DNA from 4 places in the Lysinibacillus sp. FSL K6-0102 genome. Region 2 is predicted to be linked to each of the others. Evidence: riboswitches for the same ligand, from Rfam matches in the RefSeq annotation. Region 2 holds a riboswitch; each other region holds the start of a gene.

Region 1 (3,188 bases), 780 kb from region 2:
AACATCTTTTCGAGGGACGTGCTTCGGCCGTATTTGTCATGCTAGCAGGAATAGGGACAGCCTTAATGACTCGTCAGGCTAGAGAGAGTAAGGACCCAATCCTTCTTCGTCAAAATCGACTTACTTTGTGGAAGAGGGCGCTTTTGTTATTTACGATAGGGATAATATTATATGCAATCGGCTGGACAGGAGATATCTTACATTATTATGGCGTGTATATGTTTGTTGCTGCTTGGTTGATTGCCCAATCCAAGAAAATGATGATCTTCATAATTGGTGCCATCCTTATCCTTTCACAATGGCTTCAAATTCAATTTAGTTACCTTGCTGGTTGGCATCCAACATATGTGCTACTAGAGTATCTTGATTTTTGGACACCAGCAGGATTTATAAGAAATTTGATGTTTAATGGCTATCATCCACTATTCCCCTGGATTTGCTTCTTTCTGATAGGTATGGTAGTGGGCACATTAGATTTAACAAATCATACATTAAGAAAAAACTTACTGGTGATAGGTTTATTGTTAGTCATCATGACTGAGACTTGTTCAACGTTATTCATTAAGATGACAACCATTCATTTATTAGATGTAGAGAGTGCATTGTATTTATTTGATACAGGACCGATTCCACCGAATATGATGTATGTCCTATCTAATTCGGCTTCGGCTATTGTTATCATTGTTGGCTCCATCTATCTTGTAGAGACATGTAAAAATAAAGTTATTCAATCTTTCATATTAACAGGACAAATGTCTTTAACGCATTATGTTGGCCATGTTGTTATAGGCATTGGAATACTAATTATTTGCCAAAAGCTGGAGAACCAAACACTTGCTTTTTCCATGCTGTATGCCTGCTGTTATTTTTTAGGATGTGTCGTTGTTTCTGTATGGTGGAGGACTAAACATCATCGAGGCCCACTTGAATTCATGATGAGGAAATGGAGCTTGTAATAAATTAATGGATTGCCATCTATTTCTCACTGACTAGGCATAAAATACTTTAGGTTTAGGGAGTCTTTTAATCTAAACGACATATTGCATAGTATTCAACTAGGTTTTCTAATATTTTGTATTGACATTCCTATAGCAGAATTATAGAATTATTTTCAAGAAACGCAGTACTCTTATCAAGAGAGGTGGAGGGACTTGGCCCAATGAAGCCTCGGCAACCGAACAACAGGTGCCAAATCCAACAGATGGTGTCTGAGAGATAGGAGGGGCTATCAATCAGTTTGATGCGTTGGCCTCTTTATGAACAATAAGGATAAAAAAGAAGGGGTGTATCGTATGGCTCAGTCAGTAAAAGTAGATGATAAGAAACTAGAGGCAATTGCGAAGGCGATTCAAAATCTTGAATTTGGTGAAGTGCATATTACGATTCAAGATGGTGTGATTGTGCAAATTAATAGGCTTGAAAAGCAGAGATTTCCGCAGAAAAAATAACAATGATTTCAGTAGAACTTATGTCAAACGGCCACCTATAAGCATGAAGGATTTCCTGTGCTTACAAGTGGCCCTTTTTTTGTGTAAAGACTAGCTATAAAAGCTTTTTGGTATGGGACCGATATGACGGCGATGATAAAGCAAAGGCTCTTTTTGAGCATTTGTAATGTCTACGACCTGCCCAATAAAAATGGTATGGTCGCCAGCATCGATTTGCTGAAATGTTTTACATTGTAAATTAGCTGCTGTATCATGTAAAATCGGTAGTCCTAAAGAGGAAGTTGACCATTTTGCTTGTGCAAAGCGATCAGGGATTTTACTGGCAAATAGTGTACATAAATGCTCTTGATCACTCGCTAAAATATTGACCGCAAAATTTGGCGCAGTCGTGAAATAAGGATGGAGCTGAGATTTTTTATCGAGTGACCACAAAATAAGGAGCGGGTCGATTGAAACAGATGCAAAGGAATTGACGGTTAAGCCAATCGGTTTTGTGTCATGACATGTCGTGACAACTGTTACGCCTGTAGGATAATTACCTAATGCCAATTTAAAAGCAGCTACTAAATCTGTCATTCAAATCACCTCTTTATGAAATTAGTGAACGGAGTTTGTAGGTAAACGAAACTTTTTTTCATATCCTACTAGTAACTCCTTTTCTTGAGTAAATTTTAAACTAATCAAACATACAGGTAAAGGTAATGGGGAAAGAAAGGGGAATGGCCATGACTTTATATTTTGATCATTTGGTTCATCAAGTGGAATCACCAGAAAATATAAAGGTTTTCTTCAATAAACGAAATGTCCATACAGTGAATGGTGGGCAGCACACGATGTGGGGGACTTATAATACGTTAAGCTACTTTGGCTTAAGCTATATTGAACAAATTGCTATCTATGATCGTGATTTATTTGAGCAAGCGGCACAATACCCATATTCCCTACATTATACGTTTAAACGTGATCAAGAGCGCCAGGGATTTTCTCGAATTGCTCTGCGCACAAAAAATATTGAGGAAGAGGGTCGACGCTTGCGAGCATTGGGCTATGAAGTATATGGACCAGATGCATGTAGCAGAACAAGACCAGATGGCACTGTGGTAGAATGGAAGCTACTGCATTTTGGTAAGCCAGATCTGCCAATTGATTTTCCATTTTTGATTGAATGGGCGGAGGAAGATGAAGAACGTTTGGTTCAATTAAAGGCAAGTGGTGCCATTGATGTCAAACAGGCTATAACGATGGAATCCGTCCAATTCTACGTCAAGGACATGCAGGCAACAGTTAAGCTGTGGCAAGAGGTGTTACAGCTACCAGTGCCTACGCAATATGAGCAGTATTTGTCACTACAGCTACCGAATATGCGCTTAGATTTCTATGAGGAAGAGAGCGCGATGACAATGACACTTGGTCATGTCAAAGAGGGACCATTTGGTGTTACATTAAAGGATCCTAAACGAACAAAGGAAACTTTAGTTTGCCCTGGTGCTTTTTATTGGATAAATCGATAAGGAGAAAAGGCTGGGCCATAACTAACTGGGACCTTCATTAAGCCGAATAATCTTTAAATTAACAAACATGATAACTAGAAAAACCGAACTATTCCGAAACACTTCGTAAGCGTTTTAGTGGATAGCTCGGTATTTTTATGGGCTGAAACACTTTTGCTTCTGCCTTTTTACATAAGTATTGAAAAACAAAACCATCAATAGAATTTCTGGTGCTGGCTACTTGCTTTCC
Region 2 (3,188 bases):
GGAGAATTACTCTATTTTATCGGTATTTTCATGAAAACGGAAGTAATGCCAGAGACACCGACATTAGCATTTGCCCTACTGTTCAGTATCATTATTATGTATGCCGCTTATTTAGGAATTGAGACCTTTGCCCGTTCGGCAGAAATCCTCTTCCCATTGTTTATCTTTATTTTTATTTTTTTCGTCATTAGTATTACCCCTCAAATTACATTTGAGAATATTCAGCCTCTACTAGAAGCAACCAAAACATCTATGTTTTATAGTATTGCACGCTTTATGAGTATCTTTTCCTTTCCATTACTTGTATTAATGATGCTCTATCCTACTGGTGTCAATGTACAGCCGTCTGCACAGAAAGGGCTATATATTGGGGCAATCCTTGGTGGAATCGTCTTAGTTACATTGATTGTCCTATCGATTCTTGTATTAGGTCCTGAAAACACAGCATCAAGGACTTTTCCTAGCTATGCCTTAGCACAAAGAATATCTATAGGGAATTTTTTACAGCGTATAGAAATCATCATGGCATTTATGTGGATTTCGTCTATTTATATTCGTACATTTATGTATTTCTATACGACCGTTGTTGGCCTCGCACAAATTTTAAAGATCAAGGATCATCGCCCACTCATTATACCGATGGGGATAATTGTTATTGGACTTTCTCAAATTGTTCATCCAGATATTGTGCATTCTACTAATTATAATAATGAAATTTGGCCAATCTTTTCCTTTATTTTCACCATTTTATTACCTATACTTTTGCTGATTGTAGTAGTTATTCGCAATCGTAAATCCAAGACTCAAAATAACGAAACACCTCAGCAGGAAACAGAAAATGACAATCAAAAAGTCTAATTTCTTCTAAAGCTAGAAAAGAAATTAGACTTTTTATTAATTAAATATGATATTCGATTTCATCTACAAAATCCCATTCATATGGTGTTTCTTGGTAAACATAGTAGTTCAACCAGTTAGAGAATAATAGATGCGTATGGGCACGCCAAGTATTCATCGGCACTTGTGTCGGATCGTCATTCGGGAAGTAGTTTACAGGAACGGCGATATCTATGCCCTTCGCCACATCGCGACTGTATTCATCGGCTAGCGTTGTCGCATCATACTCTAGATGCCCCGTAATCATAATATTTTTATTATCTTTTGATTGTACAATAAATACCCCTGCATCCTCTGAATAGGATAATAATCGTAGTTCTGGATGATTGCGAACCTCGTCAATCGAAACAGATGTATAGCGTGAATGGGGCGCAGTAAATAAATCACTAAAGCCACGTACCAAATCTACAGTTAAATCTGTAATCACATGGGAATAGACGCCTGAGCATTTAGCAGAAAGCTCAACCTTCCCAATGCCATAATGATGATACAATGCAGCCTGTGCCCCCCAACATATATGTAGCACGGATGTCACATTCTTTTTAGACCAATCCATAATTTCTGAAATTTCCTGCCAATAGTTGACCTCTTCAAAAGCCATTTTTTCTACTGGCGCACCAGTTATAATCATACCATCATAGCGTCGGTGTCGAATCTGATTGAACGTTGTGTAGAAAAGCTGCAAATGGGATTTACTCACATTTTTAGACTCGTGTGTGGCTGTATTCAAAAAGGTAATATTCACTTGTAATGGTGTATTCCCCAATAAACGTAATAATTGGAGCTCTGTTTTTTCTTTTTCAGGCATTAAATTTAATATTAATATATTTAATGGACGGATTTGCTGTGTTTTCGCACGATCTTCTTCCATGACGAAGATTTTTTCCTCACGTAAATGTTCTCCAGCTGGTAAATTTTTCGGAATATTAATTGGCATCTTGCTTTCCCCTCTCTATAATCACTCTCTTTTAGCAAATCTTGCTTGCGTAGGATGCAACGAAATTAAAAAATCCTCCTCATTCCATACGAGATAGAATGAGAAGGATTTTTTTCACGTCCACTCTTATCTCTCAAAGGAAAAAATCCTTTGCTGGAATTAGCACCTTTCTAACGATTGTTAGAGGTTGCTGAAGCGTCATCGGGCCAAATCCCTCAGCTTCTCTTGATAAGATTATTTAATTATCTTGAATTGTAACATGAACTTGTTAGAATATCAATAATTCATAGAATATTTTGTGATTCACGCGCATGTTTCTTTGTCATTTGATGTACACTAAGCTTGCTATATGTGGTGTTTCTGCATTTAAAATTTATGGTAAACATGCCGTAATTATGAAATATTGTATGATTCTAACTAGTTTTAGTTTGGGAGTAATACATTTGCCTATTCGTTTATTCCACTTCTTATAAAATCTATGTAATCTTCATTATAACTCATACTTCTGAAAAAAAGAAGTGTATAACATTTACAAATAAAAAGAGGGGATAACCCCTCTAATTAATAGGCTCCTATTTTTTTGACTACTGCCATATTACCTTGACCACGTTCATATCCATTTGAAGGTATCTTTGCAATAATTCTCATATTAATATTCCCTTCCAGTAATGCCTGATATGCATTATCAAAGGAATCCCTGTGAAAATATAAGTACCATGAATCAGAATAATCTCCATCAACAGGTGTCAATTGACCACAAAAGAATTTTGCTTCATTAGTATAACCATAATTATAATAATCACATAACTCAACATTTCCATTCAAATAGAATTCTACATTTAAATTATTTGCTAAATTATATTGAACTTCTTTACCTGTTAACCTAACCATATTATCTTCAATAAATTTTTCTTCTTCACTTGGTTCAACGTATTCAGTAGCATACATCTTGCTAGGATCTTTTTCCTCTTGACTTGTTTTATCTACTTCTACAATTTCTTCTTTACCACATGCAGAAAACAATAAGACAGAACATAATATCGTAAATATCCATAATTTATTAAATTTCATAGTTACACCCCATATTATCTATTTTAGTTACATATTACCATAGTTGGATATAACACAGAATATCTTTCTTATGGGCGTGTGAAAATTTATATGGTAGTGTACAAAATAAACAGTTAGGGGTATCCGCTTCTTGTCAACGTTTTTCTAATCTAATTTTTATCAATCCTTTTTTACTGTAATCTACATTAACAATACGATACGTCACATTATATATTGTTACATCTGGATATGTACTTTCATCTAATTTAAAATTTGTTCGTGCTGCTGCATTGTCTCTAACAGT
Region 3 (3,188 bases), 2.2 Mb from region 2:
GCCAAGCTGCTGCGGACTTTTATCAACGTGAATATCAGGTAGAACTAAATCCAGATACAGAGGTAGCGATTCTTGGTGGAACAAAAATTGGTCTAGTTGAGCTACCTTTAGCTGTGTTAAACCCTGGTGACACGATGCTCTTACCAGATCCTGGCTATCCAGATTACCTATCAGGTGTTGTACTAGGAGACGTCAATTTTGAAGTAATGCCCCTTTTTGCTGAAAATGATTTCTTACCTGATTATCATGCATTACCTGATGAAGTGAAAGAAAAAGCAAAGCTTCTTTACTTAAATTACCCGAACAACCCTACAGGTGGTACAGCATCACTTGCGTTTTTTGAAGAGACCGTTCGCTTTGCGAAGGAGCACAATATTATCGTATCACATGATTTTGCTTATGGGGCAATAGGATTTGACGGTAATAAACCAGTTAGCTTCCTTCAAGCAAAGGGTGCAAAAGAAGTAGGAGTTGAAATGTATACATTATCGAAAACCTATAATATGGCTGGCTGGCGTATAGGCTTCGCTGTAGGGAATGCCGAGATTATTGCTGCTATTAATCTAATTCAGGATCATCTGTTTTGTAGTCAATTCCCTGCCATTCAACAAGCCGCAGCAGTAGCACTGACGGCTTCCCAACAATGTGCGGATGAACTACGAGCTACTTATGAGCGTCGCCGCAATGTACTCATTGAAGAAGCTCGAAGAATTGGCTGGCATGTTACGGCTCCAAAAGGCTCCTTCTTCGCATGGCTCCCTGTACCATTAGGCTATACAAGTGAACAGTTTGCTGATCTTTTGCTCGAAAAAGCTGATATCGCTGTAGCAGCAGGTAATGGCTTCGGTCAGTATGGTGAAGGCTATGTACGCGTAGGATTGCTGGTTAGTGAGGAGCGCTTACGTGAAGCAATCCATAGAATCGAGCAATTACAATTGTTTAAAAGATAATGACGTCGTATCCTGTAGCTATCCCTAGCTACAGGATTATTACTATTTTTCAATTTTCCTTGGTTGCCCTAAACCATTTTCTAATGGATAAAATTGAACATGACCTGTTTCATCATCCCATTTTCGAATATGTTGAATCCCTTGTACCTCTGCCAACACGATGTCAGCAGTAATAACAGGGTTGCCCCCTTTTATTAAATGCCCACCTGATACAACACCCCATTGATCGCTCATAGAACCATGGAAATGTGTCTCATATCCACCATCTCGCTTACACACCACACCTGAACCTTGAATAAATTCTAATGGTCCCTCTTTTTCAATCACATCACTAAAACGAACTTGAATTTGAGCTGTTGCATCTGGCACTAAATAAACAAAGCTGCTTTTTTGAAAGCTGCCAATACAGCTTACAATTGTTGCTGACTCTATGCTATTCTCTTCGCAAAGCGCTTCAATCCCTTCAATGATATCTGTTCCCGTTAGAAAACGAGCACTAATAACCTTACCAAATGAACCTATACCATAATTAACTCTTACAGACATTGTTATCCCTCTTTTGCGTCGAAATATTATAATTATATAAAAAATTTAAAAATTATTTATTGACTTACTATACCCTATAAATTATATTAGTTCTATCGGAATTACAAAAAAATATTATAAATCTCTTATCAAGAGTAGCTGAGGGACTGGCCCTATGAAGCTCGGCAACCTCCTTTTTATAGGAAGGTGCTAAATCCTGCAAACGATCTTCGTTTGATAGATAAGAGAGGACATCTTTTCATGAGCCTCTCTTAATTTGTAAGAGAGTTTTTTTATTTTCAAAAAACCGATAAAAACAATCTTGGAGGTATTTTCATGAAAAAGAAAAATAAATTTTTAGTAGGTTTAGCAAGTTTAACATTAGTAGCAGCTTTAGCAGGCTGTGGCTCTAAAGAAGATAGTAAAAGCCAAGCTGAAGGAATTGATGAAAAGAAAATCGTTGTAGGCGTCACTTCTGGTCCACACGAACAAATTGCAGAAGTAGCCGCTAAAGTAGCAAAAGAAAATGGGCTAGAAGTAGAACTAAAATCATTTTCTGACTATGTTTTACCTAATACATCCTTAGCTGAAGGTGATCTTGATGCGAACAGCTATCAACACGAGCCTTTCCTAGATACATTTAATAAAGACCATGATACAGATTTAGTAACAGTGGGCAAGACGATTTTAAATCCAATGGGTATCTACTCAGAAAAATATAAATCCTTTGATGACATTCCTGACGGTGCAACGTTTGGCTTACCAAATGACCCAACGAATGGAGCACGTGCCCTCTTTGTTTTACAGGAAGCTGGCTATATTAAGTTAAAAGAGGGTGCAGACTTAACAGCCTCGATCCGTGATGTAGAAGAAAACAAAAAGAATTTAAAATTCATTGAATTAGAGGCAGCTCAAATTCCTAAACAACTTAGTGAAGTAGATGTAGCAGCTATTAATACAAACTTTGCACTAGAGGCTGGCATTAACCCTAAAGATGACTCTATTTTATTGGAATCTACTGATTCTCCATACGTGAACTATATTGTTGTACGTGCTGAAAATGAAAATGATCCAACAATTAAAAAGTTCGTTGAGGCTTACCAATCTGACGAAGTGCGTCAATTCATCGAAGAGGAATTCAAAGGTTCTGTAATCCCTAGCTGGTAATATGTTCAGAAAGCTTCTATAAAGCCGAAGAATCTGCTGAAATTCCCCAATGGGAAGACGAGCAGATTCTTGCTTTTTAGAAGGTTGAGAAAGGAGCAAACAATCGCATGATTCAATTACAAAATATCTCAAAAGAATTTAAATCGAAAAAAGGCATCATAAAAGCTGTGGATGGCATCAACCTTCACGTAAAAAAGGGACAAATTCATGGTGTAATCGGCTATAGTGGTGCTGGTAAAAGTACACTCATTCGTTGCGTTAATCTACTAGAACGTCCTACAGCAGGAAAAGTAGTGATAGACAATGTAGACATTACGACCCTTTCTCTTCACGAATTACGTCAAACACGCCAAAAAATCGGGATGATATTCCAGCACTTTAATCTCTTAAAAACAGCAACAGTTTACAATAATATTGCAGTTCCCTTAAAGCTACTAGGCTATAAAGAGGCGGAAGTAAAAAACCGAGTAGCTAAGTATGCTGAAATTGTCGGTTTAACAGATAAACTAGATAGTTACCCAAATCAACTTTCAGGTGGTCAAAAAC
Region 4 (3,188 bases), 1.0 Mb from region 2:
TTCTAATACAGAGCCGAAGCGGATTGCATTGTAGATTTCTGGTTCTTTTTCAGCAGAAAGGTTGATTGTTTTTGCATAGCAGCCACCCTCAATGTTGAATACACCATTATCAGACCAACCGTGTTCATCGTCACCGATTAGCTTACGATCAGGATCAGCTGATAACGTCGTTTTACCAGTACCAGATAGACCGAAGAATAACGCTACATCGCCAGCTTCACCAACGTTTGCTGAGCAGTGCATTGAAAGAATACCTTGTTGTGGTAATAAGTAGTTCATGATACCAAAGATAGATTTTTTCATTTCACCAGCATATTCTGTACCACCAATTAAAATAATTTTCTTTTCAAGTGATACGATGATGAATGTTTCAGAAGCAGTACCATCAACCGCAGGATCTGCTTTAAAGTTAGGAGCTGAGATGACAGTGAAGTCGGCAACATGAGAAGCTAATTCATCTGCTGTTGGACGGATAAATAATTGATGAGCAAAAAGATTGTGCCATGCGTATTCATTGATAACTTGAATGCTTAATTGTGAGTCTTTGTCAGCACCTGCAAAGCCTTTGAATACGAATAACTCGTCACGTTCTTTTAAATATTTTATTACTTTTACATATAGGTTATCGAACACTTCAGAAGAAATCGGTTGGTTGACTTTACCCCAGTCAATTTGATCTTTTGTGCTTTCTTCTTCTACCGTATATTTATCTTTAGGTGAACGACCAGTGTATTTGCCAGTTTCTGCACGAACTGCGCCATCTACTGTTAACATTGCTTCACCACGAGATGTAGCTTTTTCTGCTAATTGTGGTACTGAAAGTTGAACATTTATGTTACCGCCGTTTAATAATTCCTTCAGTTCGTTTGCAATTTCTACTGAATTCATCGATTAAATACCATCCTTTTTTATAGTATTCCCTTGATTTAGAGGGATTTTTTCTTAATTTCAAAAATAGTATAACACAATTGCTTAAATAATCTATACTAATTAAGAAATTATTTTAGAGTTTTTACCACTTTTCAATAAACTGACAAAAAATAATGTTTTTCGAGTAGAATACCATCAATCCTACTGTAATTAGGCACGAAAATTGAGCCACACATATGTTACCACAAGTAGCTAGGTATGTTGTAGGGATTAATTTGCTTCTATTTACATCATCATCCAAGTATGAAAAGTTTTTGTGTAATAAGTTCTTTCCTTTCTATACAGTAATACATAAGAAAATATTTGACAACGTTCGACCTTTTCAGTAACATGAGATTGAACGGATACTCTTATCCCGAGCTGGTGGAGGGTCAGGCCCTGTGAAACCCGGCAACCTGCATGAACTATTTCACGACATGCGTTGGTGCCAACCTGATGCAAGGGAACATCCCTTGAACGATAAGAGTGAAAGGTTACGCAGTCATTATTCCTTTCCTCATGTAAAGTAACGTGAGAAAAGGATTTTTTTATTGCTATAAATCAATGTAAAGGTAAGTATATGTAGTTCTTTCCTTATTATAATGACGGATCTTTCGAAATCCTCGTGTTAAAAGCAGCAGTAACGGCTTGAGAGTTCAATCCTTAGGAGCGGACTTGACATGGGTAATGAGTACCGTATTCATACACAACTACTTATTGTAAGAGTATTTAGGAGGAAAACCAAATGACAAACCGTCGACTGTTTACATCAGAGAGTGTAACAGAAGGACATCCAGATAAGATTTGTGACCAAATCTCGGATGCCATTTTAGATGCTATTTTAGCAGAAGATCCAAATGCACGTGTAGCGTGTGAAACAACTGTAACAACAGGATTAGTATTAGTAGCAGGAGAAATTACTACTTCTACTTATGTGGATATTAAAGGTATTGTTCGTGACACTGTAGCTGAAATTGGCTATACACGAGGTAAATATGGCTTTGATGCTGAGAACTTAGCGGTGCTTGTGGCAATTGGCGAACAATCACCTGATATAGCTCAAGGTGTTGATCAGGCATTAGAGGCACGTGAAGGCTCTATGACAGATGCTGATATAGAAGCAATTGGTGCTGGTGACCAAGGCTTAATGTTTGGCTATGCATGTAATGAAACACCAGAGCTAATGCCATTACCAATTAGCTTGGCACACAAATTAGCACGCCGTTTAACAGAAGTACGTAAATCAGGTGAACTTGCCTATTTACGTCCTGATGGTAAAACGCAAGTAACGATTGAATATGATGACAATAATGTACCGGTTCGCGTGGATACAATTGTTATTTCAACACAGCATGATGAAGAAGCAACACTTGAACAAATTCAAGCAGATTTAAAAGAATTTGTTATTGCACCAGTTGTACCGAGTGAATTATTAGATGCTAATACGAAATACTTCATCAATCCAACTGGCCGTTTTGTAATTGGTGGGCCAAAAGGTGATGCTGGATTAACAGGACGTAAAATCATTGTTGATACATACGGTGGTTATGCACGTCACGGTGGTGGTGCCTTCTCAGGTAAGGATGCAACCAAGGTAGACCGTTCGGCGGCATATGCAGCACGTTATGTAGCGAAAAACATCGTAGCAGCTGGCTTAGCAGAGCGTGCTGAAGTGCAACTTGCCTATGCGATTGGCGTTGCTCAGCCTGTTTCCATTGCTGTCGATACATTTGGCACAGGTAGAGTGAAAGAAAGCGAGATCGTTGAATGGGTACGCGAGCTATTCGATTTACGCCCAGCAGGTATCATTAAAATGCTTGATCTTCGTCGTCCAATTTATAAACAAACTGCTGCGTATGGACATTTTGGTCGTACAGATTTAAATGTACCATGGGAGCAAATTGATAAAGCAGACGCGCTACGAGAAAAAGCACGTTTATAAACTATTGAACTAAAGTAATGAAGTCATTAGAAAATTATTCTGATGTATTAATAAGCAAAGGGGCAACATTGCTCCTTTTGTTTTTTTTACAAAAATACCTCGCTAGGATTCGTGAACATATTCGGTACACGAAAACGCGAGGGATTTTTTCGTTAGTATTGATTTTTTGTGTAGGTTATTTATTTCTGAAGTGATTTATAATATTGACCTTTTTCTGCGTATTCTCGTACGATGCGTTCCATATCCTCTTTATCTTCAGCATTTAATTCTCGGACAACTTTTGCTGGACGACCTAATGCTAAACTATTTGGAGGAATGACTTTACCAGGAGGTACTA

Evidence for each region. Region 2 has a riboswitch for S-adenosylmethionine ahead of metA (homoserine O-acetyltransferase MetA). Riboswitches for the same ligand answer to the same signal wherever they lie in the genome.
Region 1: it holds a riboswitch for S-adenosylmethionine, as region 2 does, so the genes downstream of both, NYE73_RS09330 (YezD family protein) here and metA (homoserine O-acetyltransferase MetA) in region 2, are expected to answer to the same signal.
Region 3: it holds a riboswitch for S-adenosylmethionine, as region 2 does, so the genes downstream of both, NYE73_RS02415 (MetQ/NlpA family ABC transporter substrate-binding protein) here and metA (homoserine O-acetyltransferase MetA) in region 2, are expected to answer to the same signal.
Region 4: it holds a riboswitch for S-adenosylmethionine, as region 2 does, so the genes downstream of both, metK (methionine adenosyltransferase) here and metA (homoserine O-acetyltransferase MetA) in region 2, are expected to answer to the same signal.

Annotation. Positions count from the first base shown of each region.
Region 1 covers NZ_JBBOPH010000001.1:1,881,061-1,884,248, forward strand. Annotated here, with positions in the region: gene NYE73_RS09325 (DUF418 domain-containing protein) at 1-956, shown strand, start outside; SAM riboswitch class I at 1,127-1,222, shown strand; gene NYE73_RS09330 (YezD family protein) at 1,257-1,448, shown strand; gene NYE73_RS09335 (flavin reductase family protein) at 1,539-2,024, opposite strand; gene NYE73_RS09340 (VOC family protein) at 2,174-2,959, shown strand.
Region 2 covers NZ_JBBOPH010000001.1:2,658,016-2,661,203, forward strand. Annotated here, with positions in the region: gene NYE73_RS13455 (GerAB/ArcD/ProY family transporter) at 1-858, shown strand, start outside; gene metA (homoserine O-acetyltransferase MetA) at 899-1,834, opposite strand; SAM riboswitch class I at 1,958-2,069, opposite strand; gene NYE73_RS13465 (hypothetical protein) at 2,396-2,905, opposite strand; gene NYE73_RS13470 (hypothetical protein) at 3,039-3,188, opposite strand, start outside.
Region 3 covers NZ_JBBOPH010000001.1:504,546-507,733, reverse strand. Annotated here, with positions in the region: gene NYE73_RS02425 (pyridoxal phosphate-dependent aminotransferase) at 1-950, shown strand, start outside; gene NYE73_RS02420 (PPC domain-containing DNA-binding protein) at 993-1,496, opposite strand; SAM riboswitch class I at 1,619-1,723, shown strand; gene NYE73_RS02415 (MetQ/NlpA family ABC transporter substrate-binding protein) at 1,812-2,642, shown strand; gene NYE73_RS02410 (methionine ABC transporter ATP-binding protein) at 2,750-3,188, shown strand, end outside.
Region 4 covers NZ_JBBOPH010000001.1:3,694,363-3,697,550, reverse strand. Annotated here, with positions in the region: gene pckA (phosphoenolpyruvate carboxykinase (ATP)) at 1-888, opposite strand, end outside; SAM riboswitch class I at 1,278-1,396, shown strand; gene metK (methionine adenosyltransferase) at 1,655-2,851, shown strand; gene NYE73_RS18670 (gamma carbonic anhydrase) at 3,031-3,188, opposite strand, start outside.